4 regions of the Rhizobium sp. X9 genome follow, and region 4 is predicted to be linked to each of the others. Evidence: predicted binding sites of a transcription regulator. Region 4 holds the regulator's gene; each other region holds the start of a gene.
What was found. The regulator PhoB, encoded in region 4, activates phosphate uptake and scavenging genes when phosphate is short. The targets are predictions, from matches to a motif close to TGTCATNNANCTGTCAT.

Region 1 (7,641 bases), 1.3 Mb from region 4:
TTCAGCGCGTCGATCTCCTCGCGCATCTTCATCGAGCCGATTTCCGCCGTGATCGCGCTTCCGGACCGGCCGGCGATCATGATCGCGGTCAGCAGAACGCCGATTTCGCGCAATTGCAGAATGCCGACCAGATCGACGACGAAGACTTCCGCACCGAAATATCTGAGCTGGAACGCGCCCTGCTGGGCAATGATCGCGCCAATCAGGAACGACATCAGCATGATGATCGGCACGGCGCGCACGCCCATATGGTCGATCTGGTTGACGATCGCCGCCGGCGAGACGCCACGGCCGCGCCCGAGCTTCATCTGCGCGCCGCGCACGGCGGAGCCGAGAATATACATGCCGGCGAGGAAATCCGCGCCGTTCTGAACCACGGCCTGGCCGATCGGCGCGAAAATACGCTCCACCAGCCCCGGCCTGGCGACGGGCTCGGCCTCCATCTCCGCCTTGTCAGGCAATTGGCCGATGACGTCTTCGATCCGGTCGTTGCCGGTCAGCGTAACGGTTGCGCCGTTTGCCTCAAGGTCCCTGCGCAGACGCTGGATAATCCACGCGCCTGTCGTGTCGATGGCCTCCACGGAGGAAAGATCGATGTCCACGGGGCCGGCAGGTTTGCTTTTTTCAATCCTGTCGAGGCTCTCGAAAATGCCGGAAAGATTGCTGTTGCGCCAGGAGCCGGTCATGACATAGCGCGAGCCGCCGCCGGAGACGCTGTCGTCCTCGGTGATTGCGGCCGGGTTCGCCTGTTGCCGTGTGTCCTGTTCTTGCATAATGCTCCGAGCGAGTGCAGCCGTCACGAGATTCTTAAAGGTTTCATAACGTTTCGGTCTCCGGCAAGCCACAGTGACGGCCGACAATTCGTGATAAATTTGGCGTCATGTGTCTTTTGTCGCCCAATCGGAAGTGAAAAAACATGCCCCGTTACCTGCAAGCCACAACACAACGCTTCCCCGTCGCCGGCAGCTTCACCATTTCGCGCGGCACCCGCACGCATGCGGATGTCGTAACGTGCTCCATCCGCGATGGTTCCTTCACCGGCCATGGCGAATGTGTGCCCTATCCGCGTTATGGTGAAAGCATCGACGGCGTCATTGCCGATATCGAGGCTATTGCGGAGCAGATCGCCGACGGCCTGACGCGGCAGGAACTCCAGCAGGCGATGCAACCGGGCGCCGCCCGCAATGCCGTCGATTGCGCGCTGTGGGATCTCGAAGCCAAGATCAGCGGTAAAAGCGCTGCCGAGCGCATCCTCGGACGGGCTGCAGAACCGCTCGTCACCGCCTACACCATCTCGCTGGCCGACCCCGAGACCATGGCCGCGAAAACGGCGGAAAATGCAGGCCGCCCGCTGCTGAAGATCAAGACCGGCACGGCGGACGACGAAGCGCGCCTGCGCGCCGTGCGTGCCGCAGCCCCGCAAGCGCGCATCATCATCGACGCCAATGAGGGCTGGAATGATTATAATATCGAATATTATCTGAGGCTTGCGGCGGAACTGAAGATATCGCTGATCGAACAGCCGCTTCCCGCCGGCAAGGACGCCATCCTCGCCCGCATTGACCATCCGGTGCTGATCTGCGCCGACGAAAGCGTGCATTCCACCCGCGACCTCGCAGGCCTGCGCGACCGTTACGATGCGATCAACATCAAGCTCGACAAGACCGGCGGGCTGACCGAAGCGCTCGTCATGAAGGCGGAAGCGGAGCGCCTCGGTTTCACCATCATGGTCGGCTGCATGCTCGGCACCTCGCTCGGCATGGCGCCTGCGGTGCTGGCGGCGCAGGATACAGCCTTTGCCGATCTCGACGGGCCGCTGCTGCTGGCTGAGGACCGTGAGCCCGGTCTGGTTTATGAGGGTTCGCTGGTTTATCCCGCACGGCCGGAATTGTGGGGGTAAGCCCCGGCTATTGAAGGCGGAGAAACAAGGTGCGATATCACCGCTGGTTTCTTCTCCCCGCCGGGGAGAAGATGGCCCGAAGGGTCAGATGAGGGGGCAAGCTCTCCGAATATCTCTACCCTCGCCCCCCTCATCCCGCTGCCGCGACCTTCTCCCCGGCGGGGAGAAGACACAAGGGGCACGCACTCGCCTCGCATGAATGAGCTGAGGCATGTCTCTAAAGGGTCGCTGATTTATCCGGCCTGCTGGAAATTGAGGGCGCCGCTCTCGCGCGGGCCAAGGCTCTCGCGCGCTAAGAATGACGAGACTGCGCGCCGTCATTCCATCCGCGCTCGCTTTCACGAAAAGCAAACGGCGATTCTAAACCTCTCCGTTGTCATCCTCGGGCTTGACCCGAGGATCCATCGCTCCGGGTTGTGGATCCTCGGGTCAAGCCTGAGGATGGCGTAGCAAGTTATTCGGAGCATGTAGGCAACACCCGCGAGGTCACACCATCGCCGTCGCCCGCATTACCCAGCCAGCACATCCCTGTGAAACGCACCGTCGCGGCAGAGGTTGGCATGCCTCAATCAGGCCGCATGCTTCCCGATCAGCCCCGGAATATCCACCGGCTCCATCTCATCCGATGTCTGTTCGGCGGTAACGTCGCTTGTCTGCATCCAGGTGATCAGCTCGAAGCTGCCATCGGCGTTCTCGGCGATTGCCGTGCAGCTTTCCACCCAGTCGCCGGTGTTGATGTAGCGGATGCCGTCCATGTCTTCCATCACCGCATGGTGAATGTGCCCACAGATGACGCCGTCGACATTGTTGCGGCGTGCCTCGTCGGCGACCACGCGCTGGAATTCGCCGATGAAGTTGACGGCGTGCTTCACCTGAAGCTTCGCCCAGGCCGAGAACGACCAGTAAGGCAGGCCGATGCGGCGGCGCACGGCGGCAATGGCGATGTTGATCGCAATCGCCGCGTCATAGGCCCAGTCTCCGAGATAGGCGAGAAGGCGGGCATTGCGCACCACCACGTCGAACTCGTCGCCATGGATGACCAGATATTTCTTGCCGTCGGCAGCCTCGTGGATCATGCGCTCGGCCACTTCGATGCCGCCGAAATGCATGCCCGGAAATTCCCGCAGGAATTCGTCGTGGTTGCCAGGAATATAAACGATGCGCGTGCCCTTGCGGGCCTTGCGCAGGATTTTTTGCACCACGTCGTTGCAGCCCTGCGGCCAGTACCAGCTGCGGCGCAGGCGCCAGCCATCGACGATGTCGCCGACCAGAATGATCGTCTCGGCCTCGTGATATTTCAGGAAGTCGAGCAGATAATCCGTCTTGGCCGCCTTGGACCCAAGATGGACATCCGAAATGAAAAGCGTTCTGAACTGTCTGGTTTCGATTTGACCGGCCACGGATTTCATCCCCCTGTTCGGTTGCGTCCCTGCGGCTTTCTTACCTCTCAGAACCAGACTCGTGTTTCAGCAACATGACAGACGTCGGATTTTATATGAAATATGACGAATGGCTTCACGAAAACGCGAATAAGTCATGCCTGTATTTGCATGAATGCGCGGCAAATAACGGCTGTACCACGGGGAAGTTTGTTGTATTCAGGGGGCCGGAATGAAACCAGATATGACGGTGGAAGAATGACCTCTCACGATAAGAACAATACGCCCGCCAACACGGCAAAGGCCGACATCGAGGAACAGGCGCTCTTTTTCCACCGCTATCCGCGTCCCGGAAAGCTGGAAATCCAGGCCACCAAACCGCTCGGCAACCAGCGTGACCTGGCGCTCGCCTATTCGCCGGGCGTTGCCGCCCCCTGCCTCGCCATCCATGAAAATCCTGAGATGGCGGCGGAATACACCGCCCGCGCCAATCTTGTCGCGGTCATTTCCAACGGCACCGCGGTGCTTGGTCTTGGCAATATCGGCCCGCTTGCCTCCAAGCCGGTCATGGAAGGCAAGGCCGTCCTCTTCAAGAAATTCGCCGGCATCGACGTCTTCGACATCGAGATCGACGCACCCGGCATCAATGACATGGTCTCCACCATCGCGGCGCTGGAACCCACCTTCGGCGGCATCAACCTTGAGGACATCAAGGCGCCGGAATGTTTCGAGGTGGAACGCCAGCTGCGCGAAAAGATGAACATCCCCGTCTTCCACGATGACCAGCACGGCACGGCGATCATCGTCGCCGCCGCCGTCACCAATGCGCTGGAACTGGCCGGAAAATCGCTCTCGAGCGTCAAGATCGTCGCCTCGGGTGCAGGTGCGGCAGCCCTTGCCTGCCTCAACCTTCTCGTCGCCATGGGCGCGAAGAAAGAAAACATCTGGGTCCACGACATTGAAGGCCTCGTTTATGACGGCCGCAACACGCTGATGGACGAGTGGAAGGAAGTTTACGCCCAGAAGACCGACAAGCGCGTCCTTTCCGAAACGATCGATGGCGCCGATGTCTTCCTCGGCCTTTCCGCCGCCGGCGTCCTGAAGCCGGAACTGCTGGAGCGCATGGCGGAAAACCCGCTGATCCTCGCGCTTGCCAACCCCAACCCGGAAATCATGCCGGAGGCGGCGCGTGCGGCCCGGCCGGATGCGATGATCTGCACCGGCCGTTCGGATTTCCCGAACCAGGTCAACAACGTTCTCTGCTTCCCCTATATCTTCCGCGGCGCGCTGGATTGCGGCGCAACCACGATCAACGAGGAAATGAAGATGGCCGCCGTGCAGGCCATCGCCGAGCTTGCCCGTGAGGAAGTTTCCGAAGTCGCGGCAAAAGCCTATAGCGGTGAAACGCCGATTTTCGGCCCGAACTACCTCATCCCGTCGCCTTTCGATCCGCGCCTCATCCTGCGCATCGCCCCGGCGGTTGCCCGCGCGGCTGCGGCAAGCGGCGTCGCCGCCCGGCCGATCACCGATTTCGAAGCCTATCTCGACCAGCTGAACCGTTTCGTCTGGCGCTCCGGCTTCATCATGAAGCCGGTCTTCAACGCTGCCAAGGCCGCCGAAAAGAAGCGCATCATCTTTGCCGAAGGCGAAGACGAGCGCGTGCTGCGCGCCGCCCAGGTGCTGCTGGAAGAAGGCACCGGCATTCCGATCCTCATCGGCCGTCCGCAGATCATCGAAACGCGCCTGAAGCGCTTCGGCCTGCGCATCCGCCCGCATGCGGATTTCGCCGTGGTCAATCCGGAAGACGATCCGCGCTATCGCGACTATGTCGATGATTATTTCGCCCTCGTCGGTCGCGCCGGCATCAACCCGGAAGCGGCCCGTACCATCGTGCGTACCAACTCAACGGTGATCGGCGCGCTTGCGGTCAAGCGCGATGAAGCGGATGCACTGATCTGCGGCCTCGAAGGCCGCTACGACCGACATCTTCGCGACGTGAACCAGATCATCGGCAAGCAGGAAGGCGTGCGCTCGTTTGCGGGCCTCAGCCTGCTCATCACCCAGCAGGGCGCGCTGTTCCTTACCGACACTTTCGTCAATTACGACCCGACGTCAGAGGAAGTGGCTGAAATGGCCATTCTCGCGGCCAAGGAAATCCGCCGCTTCGGCATCACGCCGAAGATTGCCCTCGCGAGCCATTCCAATTTCGGCTCGCGCGATTCCGAAAGCGCCCGCAAGATGCGCCGCGCCCTGAAGATCGTGCAGGAAGCCGCACCGGAACTGGAAGTCGATGGCGAAATGCAGGGCGGCTCGGCGCTTTCGGAAGCGCTGCGCAAGCGCGCCATGCCCAACAGCGTGCTGACCGGCGAGGCGAACCTCTTGGTCTTCCCGAACCTCGATGCCGCCAACATCACGCTTGGCGTCACCCGCACCCTGACGGAAGGCCTGCATGTCGGCCCGATCCTGCTCGGCACGGCCCTGCCCGCCCATATCCTGTCGCCCAGCGTCACCTCGCGCGGCGTGGTCAACATGGCGGCCTTTGCCGTCGTGCAGGCCTCGCACCCTTCGGTGTGATAGAGGCCGCATTAACGCAATTTTGAACAGGCTGTTGCCGCATTGCGGCAACAGCTTATGTTATCTTCCTGAAACACGGATTTCGTGAAGTATAACGCCCCTGCCACCGGCCGGGGACATCGAACGGATCGAACAATTGACCCGGCGCCAAAGCCGCATCATCGGCCTCCTGCTTCCCCTCGTCTTCATCGCTCCGGCCGCCGCTTTTGCGGATCAGGTCTGTGACACTCTCTACGCGCAATTGCGCGAGCCGCCGCGCGTCATCGGCAACACGGCCGAGGTGCGCCGCTATGCCAATGCGCTCACCCGCCAGAACATAGAAATCCGCAGGATCAAGAACGATCTGCGCCGTTACGGCTGCTCGTCAGGCAGCGTCATCATTTATGGCAGCCCCAATGCCGGGCTCTGCGCCGAGATCGGCGATGCCCTGGTCGATGCGCAGAGCGAGCGCGACGCCATCATCCGCGACCGTGACGATGCCATGGCAGCGCAGCGCAGCGACGACGGCGACATCAGACGCCAGCGCATTCTCGCCGCGCTCGACGCCAATGGCTGCAGCCCCCTCCCTGAAACGGAAGCACAGCTGCCGCCGGCTCCCGATGTCACCCGCTACCCCGATGCCTTTCGCCAGCAGGAAAATCAGCCGGGACAGGCCGGGCTTTCGCCCTATCCCGGCTCCGCCGGGGAAGGTGGGCTTAGAACCCTCTGCGTGCGCACCTGCGACGGCTCGTTTTTCCCCATTGCCGCCAATGCCTCGCCGCTTGATTTTCGCGCCCAGGCGGAGCAATGCCAGAAAATGTGTCCGGGAACAGAGACGGAGCTTTATTTCCACTCCATGACGGATCAGGAAACCGCCGACATGGTGTCTGCCGAAACCGGAAAACCCTACAAGGACCTGCCAACCGCCTTTGCCTATAAAAATGCCTCGGCAAAGGCACCGGGCTGCGCCTGCAACATGGCCGCCTATCACGACGAGATGCAGAAGCAGGAAGAGGCAGCCCGGCCGGAAGCCGAAAAACCCTATTCCGGCATCACCACCATCCCATCACCGCAAGGCGACAAGGCTCAGAAACCCGCAGAGCAGCAGCAGGCCGCAAAGCCGCCGGAGCAACCGGTTCCTGAACGCGACTACGACCCGAACGACAGCAAGGTCCGCGTCATCGGCCCGAAATTCCTGCCCGATCAAACTGGGCGGATCGACCTGAAGAACCCCGCGCTGAAGGGTATACAGCCGCAGCAATAGCGTGCTGTGGGGCCTCCCCCTTAGGGCGGTCAGTTATGGAGCGAGCGCGTGCAGCTTGTTTCTTCTCCCCGACGGGGAGAAGAAACAGGCGGCAACGCTTTGCCTCTCACAAGCGAGCCCCAGCCTCCCTCTACCGCCCGCCCCACCGGTTGCGAAACACCAGTTCCTCCAGCGGCACGCGCTGACGCCAGCCCTTCACCGCCAGTTCCGGTTCGGTGTAAAGCTCATCGACGCGGCCGAGGCAGAGCCAGGCGACGATTTCGATATGGTCGGGGATTTCCAGAATGGCGCGAATGTCGCTGTCGTGGAAAATGCTGACCCAGCCGACGCCGATGCCTTCGGCGCGGGCCGCCAGCCAGAGGTTCTGGATGGCGCAGACGGTCGAATAGACATCCGTGCGCGGATTGTGGGTGCGGCCCAGCACCACCTTGCCGCCACGCGTCGGATCGCAAGTGACACAGATGCTGAGCGGCGCCTTGCGGATGCCCTCGAGCTTCAGGCTGCTATAAAGCGCCTGCTGCTCGCCTTCAAACATCGCCGCCGCC
Region 2 (7,641 bases), 1.5 Mb from region 4:
ACCGTGGCAAAACCGAGCGTGAAAAAGAAAGCCGAAACCAGCACCGCCTTGCGCACCTCGGGCCGGGGCGCCGCATCCTCTGTCTTGAACTGCTCGACAGAAATACCCGCCATGTAACACAGGTAAGGCGGCACCAGCGGCAGGACGCAGGGCGACAGGAAAGACAAGGCACCGGCCAGAAGCGCGCTGAACAGGGAAATATCGGCAATCGACAAGAAAGAACTCCGGATCCCGCAAAGCCCGCCGCGATTCGTAAAAGATTCGCCGGCACTTCACGCTTTCATTTTCGCACATGTCATTGCCGTAAAACGATTTCACCCGTTTGCCCGACATGTCTGAGCCGCTTTTATCCCCAGCCGCCCCCTGTCTCCAATCACCTTTTCGGGGGTGCGACAAAAAAAACCGGATTGATTGTAGAAAGCGCTTTTTTTGGGTTGACCGAACGGATCGCTCTACCTATGTTCCGCGCACTTCCGAAGGGCAACCAAGCCCCGACACGGGAGAGCGTAGCTCAGCCGGTAGAGCAACTGACTTTTAATCAGTAGGTCCAGGGTTCGAATCCCTGCGCTCTCACCACCTCAAGCATATATTTTTCAATAGCTTATGAATTGCCATCAGTAACTGATGACAGCAGCCGGCAGAAAATCGAAAAGCCGATTCCCGCTTTCCTGGGGCATAACACAGCCCCTTCTCAACATCGGGTTCGGAAAATCGATATCCCGAGCGAGCCGTTATCAGACAGCCCGCAAACGACCACCGCTAAAGATAAGCATAAACATATCGCGCAATATTGTCGTAAAAACTCGACAGATAAGCCGGCACCCGCTTGAACCGGGCAAACTTGCTGCCGCGATATTCGGCACGCGTGCCGACCAGCGTGTCCGGGTCGCCAAAGGGCAGGAAATCCTTGTCAGTCACATAAACGCGCGTGCCATAGCCCCAGCCGCATTCCAGCGCCCGGTCAAAGGGCAGCGTCATTACCCTTGCAGCTTTCAGGAAACGTTCAGCGCCGCCGCGTGAGATGATGTAGCAGGCCGAGGATCCCTGCGGGCCGAAAATGCAGCGCCCGAACGTGTCTCCGAGAGCGCTGGTCTTCCTGCCCTTGAAGCCGCTGCGGCGGTGGTTGGTCAGCTTCACGATCGCGTTTTCCGGCATGATCGCAGCCATGGCTTTGACCCGTTCGGAAAAGTCCGGGGTAAAGGCAACGTCGTCCTCGACGATCACAGCAACCGGTGCGTCACTCGCCAGAAAAATCTCCAGCGCCTTGATGTGGCTGGCATAGCAGCCATATTCGCCAGGCAAGGCATGGCGGCCGTTGCGCAGCTCGAAGCCGCGTTGGTTGAAGTCCGTCCACTCGGCAGGAGGAATGGTCTTGCCGTCGACACCCTCGACCGGCCGCAAATCAAGACCGAGACCGGAAGCGCCGTCCAGCATCTTGTCGAGCCGTGCACGCGCCCTGGCAATGGAGATGATATAGACGGGAAAGGTGGAGATCGGCAGCATTTACAGGACACCATGCGCATGGAGACAGGGAACCGTCTCCTACAGCATGGCGTGCCGCACGTCCATTCGCACTCAGACTGGATGGATTTCAGGCGCGAACGCTCCGGATTTTGCAGTCACGCCGGAGATTATTTCCGCGCAGCGGTGCGGCGGCAGCGCCAGTTCCAGTCTCTCGGTTCACCCGTATCCATGTGCACCGATTCGGTATGGCAATAGGTGCCGACGCCACCGCGCTCCGGCAGGGAACGCAGATAGGTTGCAAGCTCCCATTTGGAGACGCCCTTGATCTGAATGTCGGCGGCATCGCAGGTATAATGCTTGGAACCCTGCCTTATGCCCTTTGGCGGGCGATAACCCGAGGTAACAATGGCCGGGCTGTTGTAATGACGCTCGACATCCTTGATCATCCGAACCAGCTCCGGCTTGAAACAACCGACTTCAACGTGATCCGTCTGCAGGAAAAGCCCGTTCGGCGAAACGCGGGTGAGGCCGGAGAGCGAAGCAAGCTTCATCAGGCCGGTCGGTTGATCATCCTCGTCTTCGAGATGCGCGTCATCGAATTCATCGGACATCATCGAGCGGCCCGAAAGCGCAATGCCCATCGTCCTGTCCGCAGCGCCGGGCAGCGCCGCAACCTGCGTGTTCTCGGCGGAACCGCTTTCAATCATTTTCGGCAGGCGCTTCTTGGCCGCGCCGGCGAAAAACGCCGCAAGCGTCACGCCCTTGCCCTCGCCTTCCTGCCCACTTTCGCCAGCCGGCTGTGCGGCAGCCACCGCAGCAAGTTGCTCAGACGCCGTCTGCGGCACGGGAACTGCCTGGCGGTTTTCACTGTGCTGTTCCGCTGGCAGCTGCGCCGCTGCCGGCACCTGAACCGGCGCTGCAACGGGCTGGGGCTGTGCCGCCTGCACCGGTGCCGAATAGACGCTGCTGACGGCGGGGATGATTTTCTGCGATGGCGCGCCGGGCGTGCCAACCGTACCGGATGCGCCCGCCGCCGCAACGGAAGGTGCTGTGGAATAGATGCTGGATGTCCCGGCGGAAATCGCAGTCGGCTGCGTTGTAAGCCCGCCAATATCGGCAGCAGCACCATAACCCTGGGCCGGACCGGCCGCAGCCTGCTGCTGGGCCGGACCTGCTGCGCCGGCCGCCGATGCCACGGCAGGATCGACATAATGCCCCTGCTGCGCGCCCGCCGCCGGAGTGGCGGCGGCCGTCTGCGGCTTCTGCTGTGCGGCAATCTCCGGCTTCTTGTTATTGGCGACCATCTCGTCGTCAGTCATGGCCGAAACGCATCCGGAAAGCCCGAGCAGCGAAACGGCAATGACAAGACGCTGACAGGAAACGCGTCCTTTCGCGCCATCTGCAGCTTTCATGGGTGGCCTCCGTATCTTGCATTTACAACAGCAGCACGGGAACGGAATCGTCTGCTTTCCCCAAAACGGGATTGGCCGTTTCGATTCGCGGACTATGCCTCATCCGATTGTGACAAGGCAAGAGCGCCCGAAACCGCTGCTGTTGGCGGGAAAATCCCTACCAGGAACCGGTATTCTGCATAGATATCCACGGTTCGGCTGGTGCGAGGCTTTCGCCCTTCTGAAGAATTTCGAAGGAAATACCATCGGGGGAACGGACAAAAGCCATGTGACCGTCACGCGGCGGCCGGTTGATCACGACGCCATTTTGCTGAAGCCGCGCACAGAAGTCGTAAATATTGTCGACCTCATAGGCCAGGTGCCCGAAATTGCGGCCACCGGTGTAATCCTCGGTATCCCAATTGTAGGTGAGCTCAAGCGAAGGCGCTTTTTTTTCTCGTGCGGCAGCAATGTCGTCGCGCGCCGCAAGAAACACCAGAGTGAATCGGCCTTTTTCGTTTTCGATTCGGCGTATTTCCTCGAGACCAAGCAGGTCGCAATAGAATTTCATTGATTCGCCAAGGTCTTTGACGCGAACCATTGTGTGCAGATACCGCATTTTCTTCCTCTCCAATACACGGGTCCGGTGCCGTTAAACGCATCATGGCAAGCCCCGGACAAGGACCGCGACATAAAAGCAGCTACGCAAATCAAAAACTAGGGCTTGCGTGGAACCGTTACCAAGATGTTAATCTGGTAAACAGGAATCAGTTGACCGGTGTATGGCGCGTAATCGAGGGGTTGGCAGGATATGGCTGATAGGATGTCATCGAAAACGATAGTCGATGTCGAGGACCTTTCGGGCGATGCCGTGGACCTGGTCGAGATCACCGGCGTCGTGAAATGGTTCGACGTCGCCAAGGGCTTCGGCTTCATCGTGCCCGATAACGGCATTCAGGACGTGCTGCTGCATGTCTCCTGCCTGCGCCGCGACGGATACCAGACCATTCTCGAAGGAACCCGCATCGTCGCCCTCATCCAGCGGCGCGACCGGGGCTTTCAGGCTTTCCGCATCCTGTCGATGGATCAGTCGACTGCCGTTCACCCCTCGCAGCTGCCGCCGGTGCGCACCCATGTGCAGGTCACACCCTCGAGCGGGCTTGAGCGCGCCATCGTCAAGTGGTTCAACCGCACCAAGGGTTTCGGCTTCCTGACGCGTGGCGAAGGAACCGAAGATATTTTCGTGCATATGGAAACGCTGCGTCGTTTCGGCCTGACGGAACTGCGCCCCGGCCAGGTGGTGCTGGTGCGTTATGGTGATGGCGACAAGGGTTTGATGGCGGCGGAAATCCATCCCGACAACCCCGCCCCGATCGGGATGTCCCACTGATGACCGCCTTGTTTCGCACAGTGATGAAGAGCGCCGTTCTGGCGCTTCTTTTTTTCACCTTCGCAGGCGTCGCCCAGGCTCAGCAGCAGAATTTCACATCCGAGCCGCTGACGATCGAAAGCGCCGCCGGGAAAAGCCATGACTTCGTTGCGGAACTTGCCCTCAACAACGCCCAGCGCGAACAGGGGCTGATGTTTCGCAAATCAATGCCGCTTGAAAACGGCATGCTGTTCGATTTTGGCCAGGAGCGGGAGGTGGCAATGTGGATGAGGAATACCCTTATTCCACTCGATATGCTGTTCATCGCCCGGGATGGCCGAATCACCCATATCCACGAAAACGCGGTTCCCCATTCGGAAGCGATCATCAGCTCCCGCGGAGTGGTAAAATTTGTGCTTGAACTGAATGGCGGCACTGCGAAGCGTTATGGCATCAAGCCGGGCGACATGGTGCGCAGTGCTCAGATCGGCAACCAGAAATAACATTGCCGCGTTATGGTGTCTGAAAAAGCCGGACGACGTTTCGCCCGGCTTGCAGAATATCAGTATACCGGCTCGATATGGCTCAAAATCCGGCAATTGGAGATGGAGGCGGCAAGGTTGATGGCAATATCGATCGCCTCGACCGAATCGGCCGTGCCTTCCAGATAGATCACGTCGTTTTCGACGATTGCGGAAATACGCGACTTCTCAAGTCCCGTTTCGAAGGCCAGGGCAGAGGTGATCGCCTGACATACGCCAGCCATGCGGTCTCCGAAGAAGCTTTCCTGAATGCCTGACAAATTGAACATATGCGTTCTCCTTCTTATGGACATTACAACGCGCCAATAGCGGTTTTGTTCATCTCCGGTTCATCATTTCGTTCATCTTCCATTCATCTTGGAAAATTGGAACCCCCTGACCGATCACATTTTAGGTGATCGGGAACCATTTCGTGAGGCGGGCATTTCGCGCATGGGAGAGAGAACAGCCTGAAAGGGACATGAAACAGGGAGGAGAATGACATGCTGATAAACAGAACGGAGCCGTGTCACCACGCCTCGTGGATGAAGCCGGTAGCGATCCATCTGCCACTTTGCGTGGCCGTGGAGATTTACAGCCCTCTGGTGGCGCTGGACATGCTGATGTACCGCTGGCCCGAGGAACATGGCCCGGAATATGAGGAAGCGCGCAGGAACTGCCTCGATGCGATCGCCGGAAAATGCGATATCGAAAAAGCGCGGGAATCGTTTCTCGTCGCAAGCAGTCACGCGCATATCCTGAACATCCACTAAGGTTCGTTAGCTGCGATGATGACTTTGCCCTTCTTCACGAAGGGCTTTTCTTTGCCGCCGGACCGGTGCTGCGGCGCCGTTTCCCGCACCGCGCACCCTGCCCGCCTGCCGATGATGACATGTAACTGTCACTCAAACGTTATAATCGGCAGGAACGAATTCCATGGAATCGATTGGCGCAAATCGCCGAAAGCTTGGGAGTGGAACTGGCCAGCATGGAAACTGTTTTTGCCCTTTGCGCAATTCTGCTCCTCGCCTTCAATCTTCTCGGGATTGTTCTCGCCGGCTGGCGCCTGACAAGACGGGACACGGAAAACGCACTTGTTCGGCAAAAACCGCCGGTCTCGCTGGTAGTGCCGCTGCGTGGCGTGGAAAACTTCACACCGTTGACACTCTCGCGCGCCTTTGAGCTCGACTGGCCGGATTACGAACTGCTGTTCTGCGTTGCCGACGAACTCGATCCCGTGATCGAGGAAGTGCGCAAAGCCAGCGCCGTCTCGCCAGCGGTTTCAGCGCAATTGCTCATCGGTGATGACCGCATCAGCGCCAATCCGAAACTGAACAATTGCGTGAAAGGCTGGCGCGCCGCCCGCCACGAATGGGTCATTCTGGCCGATTCGAACGTGCTGATGCCGCCATCCTATATCGCGACCATGATGTCAGCCTGGCGGCCGGATAGCGGGCTTGTCTGCTCGCCGCCGCTCGGCTCCCGCCCGACGGGCTTCTGGGCCCATGTCGAGTGCGCTTTCCTCAACGGCTCACAGGGCCGCTGGCAATATGCGGCCGAAGCAATCGGCATGGGTTTTGCGCAGGGCAAATCGATGTTGTGGAACAAGCCGTTCCTGGAAGAGCATGGCGGAATTCGCGCGCTTGCCGCTGAAATCGCCGAGGACGCCGCCTCGACGAAGCTGGTCAGAAATGCCGGCCGCAGCGTGCACCTGGTCTCCGCCCCCTTTGAACAGCCGCTCGGCCAGCGTCATGCCGGCGAGATCTGGTCGCGGCAGACCCGCTGGGCGCGACTGCGGCGCGTGACCTTCCCGCAATATTTCGCCCCGGAAATCCTCACCGGCGCGCTGCCCCCGCTCCTCTTCGCGCTCGCCGCCGCCCTTGCCGCGGACGCCGATCTTAGCGTCACCGCCATCGCCGTTCTCACCATCATGTACGGCCCGGAGCTGGCGCTCACAGCACTCAACCGGTGGCCGGTCTCTCTTTATACCCTGCCGGCCATGATCGCGCGCGACGTGATCATGCCCTTTGTCTGGGCGCGCAGCTGGATCGGCAGCGCGGTCGCATGGCGCGGCAATGTCATGACGATCGGCACAGCCGAGAGCACTTTGGCCGGACCATCAGCGGACTGAACGGAAGCTTTTCTTTTAAGGAGGTTACGCCGACAAGCGGATATATTGCTTTAAATGGTCGGAGTGGAGAGATTCGAACTCCCGACCCTCTGGTCCCAAACCAGATGCGCTACCAGACTGCGCTACACTCCGCCGAGGCGATGGCTGGGGAATACACGGTTCACCCAAACTCCGCAACAGGGAAATTCATCTTTGTTCAGCCCATTCTCTCCATCGCTCAAAAGCGCCTTGGCGCCACGGGGCAGCAAAGCGATGGCAAGGGATAATCGTCTTGACTCTCACATGAAGTCGGTCCATTTCAAATTTCAGCGTTCCTGACACGATTTGGTTATTCTATTCAGGTACGTGAAGAGTAATCTGGGGTGTTGCGCCCCACCGCCCAACCGGAGCAGTTTCGACATGTCTGCGAAGATTTACCGCCCTGCAAAAACCGCCATGCAATCCGGCAAGGCGAAAACCAATGTCTGGGTTCTGGAATTCGACGCCGAAGTTCCGCGCAAGATCGATCCGATCATGGGATACACGTCCACCTCCGACATGAAGCAGCAGGTCAAGCTGACATTCGAGACGCAGGAACAGGCCGAAGCCTATGCGCAGCGCAAGGGCATCGAATACCGCGTCATCCAGCCGAAGGAAGCGACCCGCAAGGTGGTTTCCTATACCGACAATTTCCGTTTCAACCGCACCCAGCCCTGGACGCACTGAAACAAGACGACTTTAGACCGGAGCATCCCTGCCCGGCATGACGGCCCCTTAGCTCAACTG
Region 3 (7,641 bases), 910 kb from region 4:
GCCGCAAGCATCCGCAGCAGGAATTCCTGCAGGTGGATACGACCAACATCCTGTTCATCTGCGGCGGCGCCTTTGCCGGCCTCGACAAGATCATCTCGGCCAGGGGTGAAAAGACCTCGATCGGCTTCGGTGCCACCGTCAAGGCGGAAGACGATCGTCGCGTCGGCGAAGTGCTGCGCGAACTGGAGCCGGAAGATCTGGTGAAGTTCGGCCTCATCCCGGAATTCATCGGCCGTCTGCCGGTTCTGGCGACGCTGGAGGATCTCGACGAGGATGCGCTGATCCAGATCCTGTCGGAACCGAAGAACGCGCTGGTCAAGCAGTACCAGCGCCTGTTCGAGATGGAAGATGTGGAATTGACCTTCCACGAGGACGCGCTGCGCGAGATCGCCCGCAAGGCAATCACCCGCAAGACCGGTGCCCGTGGCCTGCGCTCGATCATGGAGAAGATCCTTCTGGATACCATGTTCGAACTGCCGACTCTGGAAGGCGTGCGCGAGGTTGTGATCTCCAACGATGTCGTCAGCGGCGTCGCTCGTCCGCTCTACATCTATGCGGATCGTCAGGAAGAAAAGACCAACGTTTCCGCCTGATAGGCTGATCCGGTCTGGTATGAATTGGAAGGCCCGCACCCGTGCGGGCCTTTTCTGTTGGGCCAGGGTGTGAAACTTGCGCCTAACTTGGCTGAGCCCGATTTTGCGTTTGGAGCGGATTGCGCTTTGCTGATAAAGTCTTACAACTGATTTGCAGCGCGATATGACGGAAATGTGAATTACCGTCGGCGACCCGGTTCCTGGCCTTCAAGGATAACCGGAAATGTCGGGAGTAATGGCCGGCGCTGGGTTTTGTTGAATTTTACGGTCTTGCCGCTGCGCGGGGCCGTCTCTTCCGGCGACTTGAAATCGGTGTTTCGAAACTCCACTTTCAGTCTCGAGAAATGAATATGCCGGACGCCCCAAGACGTCCTGCAAAGTGTCCCGAAAGGGACCATGGAAAGGAAATGATATGACGAACATCACGTCTGCGGCATCTGGCGGTACCTATCCGGTACTTCCCCTGCGCGACATTGTCGTTTTCCCGCATATGATCGTTCCCCTGTTCGTCGGGCGGGAAAAATCCATTCGCGCGCTCGAGGAAGTCATGGGTTCGGACAAGCAGATCATGCTTGTCACCCAGATCAACGCCAGCGATGACGATCCAACCCCGGACGCCATCCACAAGGTCGGCACGGTTGCCAATGTTCTCCAGCTCCTGAAGCTGCCCGATGGCACTGTCAAGGTTCTGGTGGAAGGCAAGGGCCGCGCCCAGATCGACGAATATACCGGCCGCGAGGATTTCTACGAGGCGTCTGCGACGCCGTTGCAGGAGCCTGCCGAAGATCCCGTCGAGATCGAGGCGCTGTCGCGTTCCGTCGTTTCGGAATTCGAGAGCTATGTGAAGCTCAACAAGAAGATCTCGCCCGAGGTTGTCGGCGCTGCCGGTCAGATCGACGATTATTCGAAGCTAGCCGATACGGTCGCTTCGCACCTGTCGATCAAGATCACCGAAAAGCAGGAAATGCTGGAAACCGTCAGCGTGAAGCAGCGGCTTGAAAAGGCGCTCGGCTTCATGGAAGGCGAAATTTCCGTGCTTCAGGTCGAGAAGCGTATCCGCTCGCGCGTCAAGCGCCAGATGGAGAAGACGCAGCGCGAATATTATCTGAACGAACAGATGAAGGCGATCCAGAAGGAACTCGGCGACGGCGAGGACGGCCGGGACGAGATGGCCGAACTGGAAGAGCGCATCGCCAAGACCAAGCTTTCCAAGGAGGCCAAGGACAAGGCCGAGGCGGAAATGAAGAAGCTTCGCCAGATGAGCCCGATGTCTGCGGAAGCGACTGTCGTGCGCAACTATCTGGACTGGCTGCTGGGTCTGCCATGGGGCAAGAAGTCGAAGATCAAGACCGACCTCAACGCCGCCGAGACCATCCTCGATCAGGATCATTTCGGTCTGGACAAGGTCAAGGAGCGTATCGTCGAGTATCTGGCAGTGCAGGCGCGCGCCACCAAGATCCGTGGCCCCATCCTGTGCCTCGTCGGCCCTCCGGGCGTCGGCAAGACCTCGCTCGCCAAGTCGATCGCCAAGGCGACCGGCCGCGAATACGTGCGCATGGCGCTGGGTGGCGTTCGTGACGAGGCGGAAATCCGCGGTCACCGCCGTACCTATATCGGCTCCATGCCGGGCAAGATCGTCCAGTCGATGAAGAAGGCCAAGAAGGCGAACCCGCTCTTCCTGCTCGACGAAATCGACAAGATGGGCATGGATTTCCGTGGCGACCCGTCGTCTGCCCTGCTGGAGGTTCTCGATCCGGAACAGAACTCCACCTTCATGGACCACTACCTTGAAGTGGAATACGACCTGTCCGACGTGATGTTCGTGACCACGGCCAACACGCTGAACATTCCGGGTCCCCTGATGGACCGTATGGAAGTGATCCGCATCGCCGGTTACACGGAAGACGAAAAGCGCGAAATCGCCAAGCGTCACCTGTTGCCGAAGGCGATCAAGGAACATGCCCTGCGTCCGGAAGAGTTCTCGGTCAGCGATGACGCTCTGATGATCGTGATCCAGCAATACACCCGCGAGGCGGGCGTGCGCAGCTTCGAGCGCGAGCTGATGAAGCTCGCACGAAAGGCCGTGACCGAGATCATCAAGGGCAAGGTCAAGTCCGTGGAAGTCACCGCAGCCAACGTTCCGGATTATCTGGGCGTTCCGCGGTTCCGCCACGGCGAGGCCGAGCGTGAGGATCAGGTCGGTGTCGTCACCGGTCTTGCCTGGACGGAAGTCGGCGGTGAGCTGCTCACCATCGAAGGCGTGATGATGCCGGGCAAGGGCCGCATGACGGTGACCGGCAACCTCAAGGAAGTGATGAAGGAATCCATTTCGGCAGCGGCATCCTATGTTCGTTCGCGCGCCGTGGATTTCGGCATCGAGCCGCCGCGTTTCGACAAGAGCGACATCCACGTCCACGTTCCGGAAGGGGCAACCCCGAAGGACGGACCGTCCGCCGGTGTTGCCATGGCAACCGCCATCGTCTCGATCATGACCGGCATTCCGGTCTCCAAGGATGTGGCGATGACGGGCGAAATCACCCTGCGTGGTCGCGTGCTGCCGATTGGCGGCCTGAAGGAAAAGCTGCTTGCAGCACTTCGCGGCGGCATCAAGAAGGTGCTGATCCCGGAAGAGAACGCCAAGGATCTGGCGGAGATTCCGGACAATGTGAAGAACGAGATGGAAATCATCCCGGTTTCGCGCATGGGTGAGGTCATCGAACACGCGCTGCTTCGCAAGCCGGAGCCCATCGAGTGGGACGGCAGCATCGAAACGCCTGTCATCGCCACCGTTGAGGGTGTCGACGAAGGCGGTCAGACGATCGCGCATTGATCAAGGCATCGACGCGGAGGCCGGAATCGGTTTTCGCAAAAGGTGATGCATAGAATCAATGCGTTAGGTGCCGGAAGGCACAGGCGGCGCTTCGGCCCGCGCAAGTGATGCCAATTTGGCACGAATATGTGGAAGGCCGGCAGAAATGTCGGCCTTTTTTGTGAAAAAAATCGCAGACCCCTTGTTTTTCAGGCGATTCCAGCGCTTTTGGGTTGCTGCGCGTGGATGTAAACGTATTCTGCGCCGGCTTAATTCCGAGTCGTTTCAAACCATTGAAAGGGGTGGAAACATGAACAAGAACGAGCTCGTCTCTGCTGTTGCCGAAAAGGCTGGTCTCACGAAGGCAGATGCTGCTTCCGCTGTTGATGCCGTATTCGAAACCGTACAGAACGAACTGAAGAGCGGTGGCGACATCCGTCTCGCTGGCTTCGGCAGCTTCTCCGTTAGCCGCCGTGAAGCCTCCAAGGGCCGTAACCCTTCCACGGGTGCTGAAGTCGATATCCCGGCTCGCAACGTGCCGAAGTTTTCCGCAGGCAAGGGCCTGAAGGACGCTGTCAACTCGTAAGGTTTCCGGAAAGCCGTAACGCCCGGCGGCGGACGTGCGGCTTTTCAGGTTCACGAGGAAACATGTTTTGACGCCCTGACGCCATCATGCCGGCCCGAAAACCGGGCGGCTCTTCGAAAAGCTCTTTTCGGACAGCCCAGTTTTTCAACCGGCAGGATGATAATTGAAAGTAGGGGAGCGCGCCTGTGTAGCCCCCATCCGTTCACACGGCGTTCCGATACGCGGAATGTGCGCATAAACAAGAAAGCCCGGCCTTTATGGTCGGGCTTTTTGATTCCAACATGAAATGTCATGCCACTGTCATGTCTTTGACGCAGAAGCCATGGGGTGTTTCTGGACCCAAGGGGGATTACAATGGCGTTCCGATTTTCTCACATGGCTTTGACCGCTGCTCTGCTCACATCCGCAGCCTTTCCGGCTGTGGCCGAGCCGGTATTCAACCGCATCGCATCGTTTCCGGTGGCGAAGAACCTTCCCGCGGACAAGGACGCCAAGTCCGTCACATCCGCTGAAATCGTCACTGCCAGCGAAGACGGCAAGACGCTGATCTATTCGGACAGCCCGCTTGGCGGCATCGGCTTCATCGACATCACGGACGCCAAGGCTCCCAAGGCCAGCGGCGCTTTGCTGCTTGAAGGCGAGCCGACCTCGGTTGCCGCTGCAGGCGTCAAGGTTCTGGCCGGCGTCAATACGTCGGAAAACCGCGCCAAGCCCTCCGGCAAGCTGGTAACGGTCGATATCGCCACCAAGAAGATTGAAGCAAGCTGCGATCTCGGCGGTCAGCCCGATTCGGTTGCCGTTTCCCCCGACAAGACCTTTGCCGCCATCGCGATCGAAAACGAGCGCGACGAAGAGGTGAACGAAGGCGCCCTGCCGCAGATGCCTGCCGGTTATCTGGTCACCGTTGGCCTGAAAAACGGTGTTGCCGACTGTGCGACGCTGAAGAAGATCGAACTGACCGGCCTTGCTGAAATTGCCCCGGAAGATCCGGAGCCGGAATTCGTGTCGATCAACGCCAATGGCGAGATCGCGCTCACGCTGCAGGAAAACAACCACATCGTCATCATCGACGGCAAGACCGGCACGGTGAAGACGCATTTCTCCGCCGGCAAGGTCGATCTGGAAGGCATCGATACGAAGTCCGACGGCCAGCTGAAGTTCACTGACAAGCAGGAAGGCCGCAAGCGCGAGCCCGACGCCGTGAAGTGGCTGGACAATGACCGCATAGTCATCGCCAACGAAGGTGACTGGCAGGGCGGTTCGCGCGGCTTCACCATCTTCGACAAGACCGGCAAGCTCCTCTATGAAGCCGGCTCCTCGCTCGAACATGCGGTCGCGGCCATCGGCCACTATCCGGAAAAGCGCTCCAAGGCCAAGGGCATCGAGCCGGAAGGCCTGGAAGCGGCGACATTCGGTGACCAGAAGTATTTCTTCGTTCTTTCCGAGCGTGGCTCCATCGTCGCAGTCTACAAGGACACCGGAAAAGAGCCGGAACTGACGCAGCTTCTGCCGTCTGGCATTTCGCCGGAAGGCGCTGTCGCCATCCCGTCGCGCAATCTTTTCGTGACCGCGAACGAGGTCGATCTGGTTGAGGATGGCGGTGCCCGTTCGCACGTCATGATCTATGAGCGCGCTGAGGGCACGGCTGCCTATCCGCAGCTCGTCTCCGCCACCGTCGACGGCGCGCCGATCGGCTGGGGCGCTCTTTCGGGTCTGGTCGGCGATGCCGAGAAGCCCGGCATTCTCTACGCCGTGTCCGACTCGGTCTATGGCAACCAGCCGTCGATCTTCACCATCGATGCGACGAAGAAGCCTGCCACCATCACCAGCGTCCTGCGCATCAAGCGTGACGGCATCGCAGCCCAGAAACTGGACATCGAAGGCATCACGCTCGATGGCAAGGGCGGCTTCTGGCTCGCTTCGGAAGGCGATAGCGCCAAGCTCGTCCCGCATGCGCTCTACAACGTCAACGCCAAGGGCGAGATCAAGGCTGAAATCGCTCTGCCGAAGGAACTGCTGGCCGGTGACACCCGCTTCGGTTTCGAAGGCGTGACCATGATCGGCAAGGGCGACGACGCCACGCTGTGGATGGCCGTGCAGCGCGAATGGGGAACGGACGAGAAGGGCTTCGTCAAGCTCGTCTCCTACAATCCGAAGTCCAAGGAATGGGGCGCCGTGCGTTACCCGCTCGACAAGACCGAGGCAGGCTGGGTTGGCCTTTCCGAAATTACCGCGCAGGGCGAGCATGTCTATATCGTCGAGCGCGATAACCAGATCGGCGAGAAGGCCAAGATCAAGAAGCTCTACCGCGTTGCGAGCGCCGACCTGAAGCCGGGCAAGATCGGCGGGGAGCTGCCGCTGGTGGCCAAGCAGGAAGCGCATGACTTCCTGCCCGACCTCAAGGCTCAGACCAATGGTTATGTCGTCGACAAGCTGGAAGGCTTCACCTTCGACAAGGCGGGAACGGCCTATGCCGTCACCGACAATGACGGCGTCGACGATTCTTCCGGTGAAACGCTGTTCTTCACTGTCGATCTGAAGGCGATCAACTGATCCTTCCAAAGGACATCGAAAATGAGAAAAGCCGGGCATGAGCCCGGCTTTTTTATGCGGCAGAGGCAACCCTTGTACGGAGGTACCTGTCTGGCGCGATGTTTCGCAATGCAGGCCGTTAAACCGGCATTGCCACTTTGCTATCGGTCATCGGGGGATTGTCCGGGGGGGGGACGCCAGGCAAAAGCCACGAACCGATCGCAAAGGATCACCGCCCCATGGAATTCTTGCTTTTGGGAGTATTGTCTTTTTCCGAGTCCTGCTGGACCCAGCGGAAAAAAATATAAACAGGCAGCGCAATAAGCGCGAGTGTTACAAACGCGTCGACCATGGTTTCATCCATTATTTCTGCCGCTCATCATGAAACGGCTCGAAAACATTGCCTGAAATCCCTTTAAAAAGTCTGAATCTGCTTATTTTCCCGTATGTTGCAGGGTGGCACACAGATCAGAATCCATTGTCGGAATATGAAACATCCGTGCCGATTTGGATTAGGTGGAAATCGAAAAAAGCGATTCCGACGCCCAGAACGTCAATCCGGCCGCAATAGGCCAGATTGCAGCGGGCAGGGGATAATTCTCAATGCCGGAAATTCGCGGCAAAGAACAACGTGTTCCGAACAATGTCCGGTCTAACTGCCTGGCAATTTGGAGAGTTTGGAAAATGGTGGGCGATGAGAGACTCGAACTCCCGACATCCTCGGTGTAAACGAGGCGCTCTACCAACTGAGCTAATCGCCCTTCGCGTCTTGCGGATCATGTCCGCCGCGTCGGTGGCCGTGATGTATTCGGATCGGAAAAAAACCGCAAGGGCTTTTATGAAGTTTTTTTGTTTTTTTTCCGGGTCGTATTTTCCCATGTGCATGGCTGACGGCCAAAAGGGCGGAACTGCGGGCTTTTTGGCAAAAACAGAAGCCGCAGCCAGCGCGAACGACGCACGGGAATCTTCCTGCGGACGCCCGCGGCTGTGGACAAGATTTTTGTTTTCGTTGGGAAAAGCCCGCAAAACAAGGCGTTTGCCGGAACGCCTATCAATGGCCTTCAGGTTTTTCCCGATCAAAATGAAAAAGCTTATTCTTTTGTCGTGAAACCTGCTTGACA
Region 4 (7,641 bases):
GTCTTCGCAATGGACGCATCCAACAAGGACATCAAGCTTGAGCCGAAGGATCTCTACCTCGCTCTCGCCGCTGAAGTCGTCAAGGACGGCAAGCTCGTTGCCAACCCCTACAAGAAGTGGTCGGAAGTCAACAAGGAACTTCCTGATGTAGCAATCGCTGCTTACATCCCGGGTTCCAAGCACGGCACGCGCGAAGTCTTCGAAGAGAAGATCATGGCTGACGGCTGCAAGGAAGCAGGCGCCACCGACGCCATCAAGACGCTGGTTCCCGATGCCAAGCAGGCTGCTGCAAAGTGCATCGCAGTCCGTAAGGACGGCGCCGCAGTCGACATCGACGGCGACTACACCGAGACGCTTGCCCGTATCGATGCCAACAAGACCGGCCTCGGCGTTTTCGGCCTCGCATTCTATGAAAACAATGCTGACCGTCTGAAGGTTGCGACTGTTTCGGGCGTTGTTCCGTCCACCGAAACCGTTGCCAGCGGCAAGTACCCGGTTTCTCGCCCGCTGTTCTTCTACGTGAAGAAGGCTCACCTGGGCGTTATCCCGGGCCTCAAGGAATATGTCGAGTTCTTCGTTTCTGACGAAATGATCGGCCCGGATTCCCCGCTCGCCAACTACGGCCTCGTTGCCGCTCCGGACAAAGAACGCGAAGAAATCCGCGCCAAGTTCGCTGCCGGCGCTTCGATGTAATACAGAAAGAGGGGTGCGGCCTGCCGCGCCCCTCATTCCACTCCGCTGCCTTTCCGCCTCGGCGACGGTCTCCGGTTGACAGTTCCAATTCATCGTCGTCCACATAATTGTTGATCGATTACAGATGGATAGGATGTATCAACCTTGACGCTTGCCGGACTTTGATACAGTCAGGCGGCAAGCATTTCTGGATGGTCCAGCAGTCTCGTTTTGATGACTTTTTGATTTGCCCGATATCGCATCGTGCTCTTGGGGCACGCCGAGGGAACTCTAATGAACACATCGATCCTTTTGCTGATACTGGCGCTGATCGGCATCGGCAGCTATCTGCTCGGCAGCCGCCGTGCCGTTGCCCTGTCTGGCGGGCGCCCCGCCACCATGCATTCCCGTGCCGGTTATCACGGTTCCTACGCGGTGGTCTGGGCGGTGCTGCCCGCGGCGCTCATTCTCTGCGCCTGGCTTGTCATCAGCCCGCTGATCATTACGTCTTCCGTGCGCGCTGAATTTCCTGAAGATGTGCGCGCTCAATCCGAAGCGCAGCAGAGCCTGACATATGGTATGGTAACGTCGATCGCCCGAGGTCTGCAGCGGCTGACGGCGGAGGAAACGGCGCAGGTTGATGCGGATGCCGCCACAGTGCGGCCGCTTCTGGCGTCGAAGGGCGTTGCCATCGCCGGCGATCCCGAGCGCTACATGGTCGATGCCGCCCAGACGCTGAACGCGATGACGTCCACCAGCCGTATTGCGATGATCGCAATCGTGCTGCTGGCCGCTTTCGGCGGTGCAGCTTATGCGCTGCGTTCGATCGCTCCGCGCTTCCGGGCGCGCAACAGGGTCGAGAAGGTCATTCTCGCGGCCCTGCTCGTTGCCTCCTCCATTGCCATTCTGACGACCATCGGCATCGTCCTGTCGATGCTGACGGAAGCCATCCAGTTCTTCACCATGGTTCCGGCACACCAGTTCTTCTTCGGAACGGTATGGGATCCGCGTTTCGCGGCGGCGGGTGCAACGGACTCGTCCGGCCAGTTCGGCCTGATCCCGCTGCTCGCCGGCACGCTTTACATCGGTTTCGTCGCCATGCTGGTGGCGGTCCCGGTCGGCCTGTTTTCGGCGATCTACATGTCGGAATACGCCTCGCCACGCCTTCGCTCCGTGGCAAAGCCGCTGCTCGAGGTGCTCGCCGGCATTCCCACCATCGTCTACGGCTTCTTCGCGCTGACGACGGTTGGTCCGTTCCTCAGAGACATTTCCACGCAGATCAACGGTCTGGCGACGGGTAATTACGCCAACTTCATCCAGGCGCAGAGCGTCATCACCGCCGGCTTCGTCATGGGCATCATGCTGATCCCCTATGTCTCGTCGCTGTCGGATGACATCATCACCGCCGTGCCGCGCTCTCTGCGTGACGGTTCGCTCGGTCTCGGCGCCACGCGGTCTGAAACCATCAAGAAGGTCATCGTTCCCGCCGCTCTTCCCGGCATCGTCGGCGCCGTGCTGATGACGGCATCGCGTGCGATCGGCGAAACCATGATCGTGGTTCTCGCGGCCGGCGTTGCCGCCCGCCTGCAACTCAACCCCTTCGAACCGATGACCACCGTAACGGTCAAGATCGTCAGTCAGCTGACCGGCGACCTTGAATTCACCTCGCCGCAAACGCTGGTTGCCTTCGCGCTGGGCATCACGCTTTTTGCCATCACGCTTTGCCTGAATATCTACGCGCTTTACATCGTGCGCAAATACCGGGAGCAATATGAATGACCGACATCGTTTCTCCCGCAGCCGGCGCTGCCGGCACCAACAAGGCCGCACGTCGTGATATCGGCATCAAGCGCCGCTACGCCGCCGAACGCCGTTTCCGTGCCTATGGCATGGCAGCGATTTCCTTTGGCCTCCTGTTCCTCTTCCTGCTGCTCTGGTCGGTCGTCTCCAAGGGTTACACCGCCTTCCAGCAGACGATGATCACCGTTCCGGTCGAGTTTTCCGAACTGATCATCGATCCGAAGAATGAGCGGGCCGCAAATCCTGCCAAGCTGATGACGGCCAATTATCCCGTCCTCGCTCGCGATGCCGTCGCCAAGGTTCTTGGCGTTGCGCCGACGGACCGTGCCGGTCTTCGCGCCGTCAACACCATGATCTCGGACAGCGTTCGCACACAGCTGCGCGATATCGTCGTTGCCGATCCGGCCATTATCGGCACCACGCGCACCGTCACGCTTCTGGCGTCTGGTGATGTCGACAGTGCCTTCAAGGGCCAGGTGGACATGACGGTGGATGAAGCCAACCGCCGTATCTCGAACCAGCAGCTCGGCTGGATGAACCAGCTCGCCGAAAGCGGCCAGCTCGGCAAGCATTTCAATACCGGCATCTTCGTCAACGGCAATTCGAGCCGTCCGGAAGCGGCGGGTGTCGGCGTGGCGCTGATCGGCTCCTTTTACATGATGCTGATCGTGCTTGTGCTGTCGCTGCCGATCGGCGTCGCAGCCTCCATCTATCTTGAAGAATTTGCCCCTAAGAACCGCCTGACGGATCTCATCGAGGTGAACATCAACAATCTGGCGGCAGTTCCTTCGATCGTCTACGGTCTGCTCGGCCTTTCCGTTTTCATCAACTTCATGGGCTTTCCGCGCTCCGCCTCTCTGGTTGGCGGCCTTGTCCTGACGCTGATGACGCTGCCGACGATCATCATCGCGACCCGTGCCGCATTGAAGGCCGTGCCGCCGTCGATCCGCGCTGCCGCACTCGGTCTGGGCGCATCCAAGATGCAGACGATCTTCCACCACGTCCTGCCGCTCGCCATGCCCGGCATTCTGACCGGCACCATCATCGGCCTCGCCCACGCATTGGGCGAAACGGCGCCGCTGCTTCTGATCGGCATGGTGGCATTCGTTGCGAATTATCCGACAACGCCAATGGATCCGTCCACGGCTCTGCCGGTGCAGATTTACATGTGGGCGAACGAAGCCGAACGCGCCTTTGTCGAGAGGACATCTGGCGCTATCATCATCCTGCTTCTGTTCCTCATCGTCATGAATGTTGGCGCAATCCTGTTGCGTCGCCGCTTTGAGCGGCGCTGGTAGAGGGAGCTAGAGCAATGAACATGTTGTCGGAAGCAGCAGTTGAAAAGGCGCTGGACAAGAAAATGAATGAAGTCTCATACAAGATGATCGGCAAGGACGTTTCGGTTTATTACGGCGAAAAGCGCGCGCTTTACGACGTGAACCTCAACGTCCGTGAAAACACGGTGACTGCGCTTATCGGCCCGTCCGGTTGCGGTAAATCCACTTTCCTGCGCACCTTGAACCGCATGAACGACACGATCGACGGTTGCCGGGTCACCGGCAAGATCACGCTCGACACGGACGATATCTACGATCAGGCGATCGACGTCGTCGAATTGCGCGCCCGCGTCGGCATGGTGTTCCAGAAGCCGAACCCGTTTCCCAAGACCATCTATGAAAACATCGCCTACGGCCCGCGCATCCATGGTCTCGCCCGCAACAAGGCGGATATGGACCAGATCGTCGAGCAGAGCCTGCAGAAGGCGGGTCTCTGGAACGAGGTGAAGGATCGCCTGCTGGAGTCCGGCACGGGTCTCTCCGGTGGTCAGCAGCAGCGTCTGTGCATCGCGCGCGCGGTTGCCGTCAGCCCGGAAGTCATCCTGATGGACGAACCCTGCTCGGCGCTCGATCCGATCGCGACCGCAAAGGTCGAGGAACTGATCCACGAACTGCGCACCAACTACACGATCGTCATCGTCACGCACTCCATGCAGCAGGCGGCGCGTGTTTCGCAGCGTACGGCCATGTTCCATCTTGGTCATCTTGTCGAAGAAAATGAAACGGACAAGATGTTCACCAATCCGGACGACCAGCGCACGCAGGATTACATCATGGGCCGCTTCGGCTGATCCCCGGCCGGCGCTTTCTCGAAACCGAACAAGACTGGTGCCTCTGCCGTGCCCGCTTCCGGGTACGCGCATGCAGGCCAAGCCGGAGGACTAGACCGTGACACAGACAACGACCCATTCGCATATCCTGTCCGCCTATGACGACGAATTGAAGTTTCTGACGCGCCGCATCGCCGAAATGGGCGGTCTTGCCGAGCAGATGTGCGGCGACGCCGTGCGTGCCCTCGTCAATTCCGATGCGGCACTCGCGCAGAAGGTCATTTCCGACGATACAATTCTCGACCATGCCGAACGCGAAATCGGCGACAAGGCCATCGTCACCATCGCCAGACGCCAACCTGTGGCGGCCGACCTTCGCGAGATCATCGGCACCCTGCGCATCGCCGCCGATCTGGAACGCGTCGGCGATCTCGGCAAGAACACCGCAAAGCGCGTCATCGCGGTTGCCGGAACCGGCGTGCCGCGCAAGCTCGCCCGCGGCATCGAACATCTGTCGGAGCTGGCGCTGGTGCAGCTCAAGGAAGTCCTCGACGTCTATTCCACCCGTTCCGCCGAGAAGGCCAATGCCATTCGCGAGCGCGACGAGGAAATCGACGCGATGTACACGTCGCTCTTCCGGGAGCTTCTGACCTACATGATGGAAGATCCGCGCAACATCACCACCTGCACGCATCTTCTGTTCTGCGCCAAGAACATCGAGCGCATCGGCGACCACGCCACGAATATTGCCGAGACGATCTATTACATGACCACCGGCAGCCAGCCGGAGGGCGAGCGTCCGAAGGACGACAGTTCCAACACCCTCGGTTCGGTGACCGAGTAACAGACAAGCAGAAGCTTGCGGAGTTCAATATATGGTGCCCAAGATTGCAGTTGTGGAAGACGAGGAAGCGTTGAGCGTCCTGCTTCGTTACAATCTCGAGGCTGAGGGATACGACGTCGACACGATACCCCGTGGCGACGAGGCGGAAATCAGGCTGCAGGAGCGTATTCCGGATCTTCTCATCCTGGATTGGATGCTGCCCGGTGTGTCCGGTATCGAACTCTGCAGGCGATTGAGAATGCGGCCGGAAACCGAACGCCTGCCCATCATCATGCTGACGGCGCGCGGAGAGGAAAGTGAGCGGGTTCGCGGTCTTGCCACCGGTGCCGATGATTATGTCGTCAAGCCGTTTTCGACGCCGGAACTCATGGCCCGCGTCAAGGCCATGCTGCGCCGGGCCCGGCCCGAGGTTCTGTCATCGGTGCTGAAATGCGGCGATATCGAACTCGATCGCGAAACCCATCGCGTTCACCGCAAAAGCCGCGAAGTTCGCCTCGGCCCGACGGAATTCCGCCTGCTGGAGTTCCTGATGACATCGCCGGGCCGGGTGTTTTCCCGCTCGCAATTGCTGGATGGCGTCTGGGGTCACGATATCTATGTCGATGAGCGCACTGTCGATGTGCATGTCGGCCGTCTGCGCAAGGCTCTGAATTTTTCGCACATGCAGGATGTTATCCGCACCGTGCGTGGTGCCGGATATTCGATGGAAGCCTGAGCGAAGCGGAGCCGATAGTTTCGCTGGCAACATGGTGCCGCAAAAAAGCAGGCCCGAAATCGGAAACGGTTTCGGGCTTTTTCTATATCAACATCCACAAAACTCGATGCCATTCTCCGTCTTGACGGAGGATCGGCAGCCAGTTGAAACCAAAATCGAAGGGTGACGCCCAATCACGAGGGAGTGGCAAGGGTTCGGCGCGCTGTCATCAAGCTGACCGCGGAGCCGGCCTGTTTTTCGTCATAAAAAAACGGGCCCGAAGGCCCGTAATTTTGAGTGTTGAAATGCGTGCCGCAACACTCAAGCCTTACGGCGCTCGCTCACCGGCTGGTAGGCGAGTTTCGCATGGAACTTGCAATAGGGCGAAGATTCCAGCGCTTCACAACCGCAGAAATGGAAGTCGTCCTTCAGCGGATCGCCAACCGGCCACTTGCAGGTGCGCTCGGTCAGTTCCGTCAGCGTCAGGCGACGGGAAATCGGCGTGACAACGTTTTTGGAAGGAACGTAATCGAGAACCTGTGCGGTCTCGATGTCGATCTCCTCGTGCAGCGCCGTTGCCGCGTTCGAACGGGTGAGAACCCGCGCCGGGGCTGCGTTGACGCGGCCTGCGAAAGTCGTCGTGCGCGGAGCAGGTGCAGCGGTGCGCTTGGGCGCGGAACGTGCCGAAGTGACCGGACCGCCAGCCTTGACGCGCCCCGGCAGGTTGAGACGATGGACCTTGCCGATTACGGCATTGCGGCTGACACCGCCCAGCTGCGCTGCTATCTGGCTGGCGCTAAGCCCTTCGGACCACAATTTCTTGAGTTTTTCGACTCGCTCGTCTGTCCAGTTCATGCCGCTTCTCCGCTTGTCGCGTGTATTTTCGGCAGAATCCCTCTCCGTCTCGCGGGCGTGCCGCAAGCGTGGTTTCCGCCGGATTTTTGGTGACTAGTTCCGCCGCAATGCAGTCTAGTAATTAGCGATTAACCTAGTGCCACGCAGACTCCGTGGCAAGAGTCGGGGGAATCATCTGGAATCGATTTTCCGGTTTTCCCCAACTTGCTGGCGAGTTGAGTCTGAAAGGCAACACCTTGGGGCTCGCCGGCCGCCACCTACTAGGGCTTGAGAAGCCCGGGAAACGCGGACTTTTGTTGACATCGGCAAACGAAGTGACAATAGTGCCCCTGCCGCCGCGAGGCGGCATTTTTGATTTTCAGGCGAGGGATAACCCTTGAAGCCTATTGACAACCGTTGACAGCGCATCTGCGCAAGGAGTGATACAGCCATGGCCGAAGCCGCCGCGCCATTGTTTGATACGTTTTCCAGAGCCCCCCTGCGCTTTGAGCGCGGTGAGGGCGTCTGGCTGTTCACGGAAAGCGGCGAACGATATCTCGATTTTGCGGCCGGTGTCGCCGTCAACTCACTGGGCCATGCCCATCCGCACCTTGTGGATGCGATCAAGACGCAGGCCGAGAAGGTCTGGCACGTCTCGAACCTCTATGAAGTGCCGGGACAGGAAAAACT

Region 1: the regulator PhoB is predicted to act here: its motif matches at 3,364-3,380, upstream of JZY08_RS07195 (UDP-2,3-diacylglucosamine diphosphatase).
Region 2: the regulator PhoB is predicted to act here: its motif matches at 5,634-5,650, upstream of JZY08_RS07945 (ceramide glucosyltransferase).
Region 3: the regulator PhoB is predicted to act here: its motif matches at 4,276-4,292, upstream of JZY08_RS04995 (esterase-like activity of phytase family protein).

What each region holds. Positions count from the first base shown of each region.
Region 1 covers NZ_CP071311.1:1,458,574-1,466,214, forward strand. The annotation lists gene JZY08_RS07185 (ABC transporter permease) at 1-773, opposite strand, end outside; gene dgcA (N-acetyl-D-Glu racemase DgcA) at 917-1,900, shown strand; gene JZY08_RS07195 (UDP-2,3-diacylglucosamine diphosphatase) at 2,470-3,309, opposite strand; gene JZY08_RS07200 (NADP-dependent malic enzyme) at 3,538-5,853, shown strand; gene JZY08_RS07205 (DUF2865 domain-containing protein) at 5,990-7,096, shown strand; gene bluB (5,6-dimethylbenzimidazole synthase) at 7,227-7,641, opposite strand, start outside.
Region 2 covers NZ_CP071311.1:1,612,965-1,620,605, forward strand. The annotation lists gene JZY08_RS07900 (cytochrome c biogenesis CcdA family protein) at 1-215, opposite strand, end outside; tRNA gene JZY08_RS07905 (tRNA-Lys) at 501-576, shown strand; gene JZY08_RS07910 (glycosyltransferase family 25 protein) at 760-1,503, opposite strand; gene JZY08_RS07915 (YcbK family protein) at 1,632-2,876, opposite strand; gene JZY08_RS07920 (VOC family protein) at 3,034-3,474, opposite strand; gene JZY08_RS07925 (cold-shock protein) at 3,667-4,245, shown strand; gene JZY08_RS07930 (DUF192 domain-containing protein) at 4,245-4,727, shown strand; gene JZY08_RS07935 (BON domain-containing protein) at 4,787-5,035, opposite strand; gene JZY08_RS07940 (DUF982 domain-containing protein) at 5,249-5,518, shown strand; gene JZY08_RS07945 (ceramide glucosyltransferase) at 5,734-6,876, shown strand; tRNA gene JZY08_RS07950 (tRNA-Pro) at 6,932-7,008, opposite strand; gene JZY08_RS07955 (ETC complex I subunit) at 7,276-7,581, shown strand; tRNA gene JZY08_RS07960 (tRNA-Arg) at 7,624-7,641, shown strand, end outside.
Region 3 covers NZ_CP071311.1:1,018,812-1,026,452, forward strand. The annotation lists gene clpX (ATP-dependent Clp protease ATP-binding subunit ClpX) at 1-593, shown strand, start outside; gene lon (endopeptidase La) at 1,006-3,423, shown strand; gene hupB (DNA-binding protein HupB) at 3,713-3,988, shown strand; gene JZY08_RS04995 (esterase-like activity of phytase family protein) at 4,343-6,541, shown strand; gene JZY08_RS27745 (hypothetical protein) at 6,750-6,884, opposite strand; tRNA gene JZY08_RS05000 (tRNA-Val) at 7,206-7,281, opposite strand; gene JZY08_RS05005 (hypothetical protein) at 7,323-7,628, shown strand.
Region 4 covers NZ_CP071311.1:108,724-116,364, forward strand. The annotation lists gene JZY08_RS00505 (substrate-binding domain-containing protein) at 1-693, shown strand, start outside; gene pstC (phosphate ABC transporter permease subunit PstC) at 967-2,451, shown strand; gene pstA (phosphate ABC transporter permease PstA) at 2,448-3,770, shown strand; gene pstB (phosphate ABC transporter ATP-binding protein PstB) at 3,785-4,600, shown strand; gene phoU (phosphate signaling complex protein PhoU) at 4,698-5,423, shown strand; gene phoB (phosphate regulon transcriptional regulator PhoB) at 5,455-6,138, shown strand; gene JZY08_RS00535 (GcrA family cell cycle regulator) at 6,439-6,972, opposite strand; gene JZY08_RS00540 (aspartate aminotransferase family protein) at 7,403-7,641, shown strand, end outside.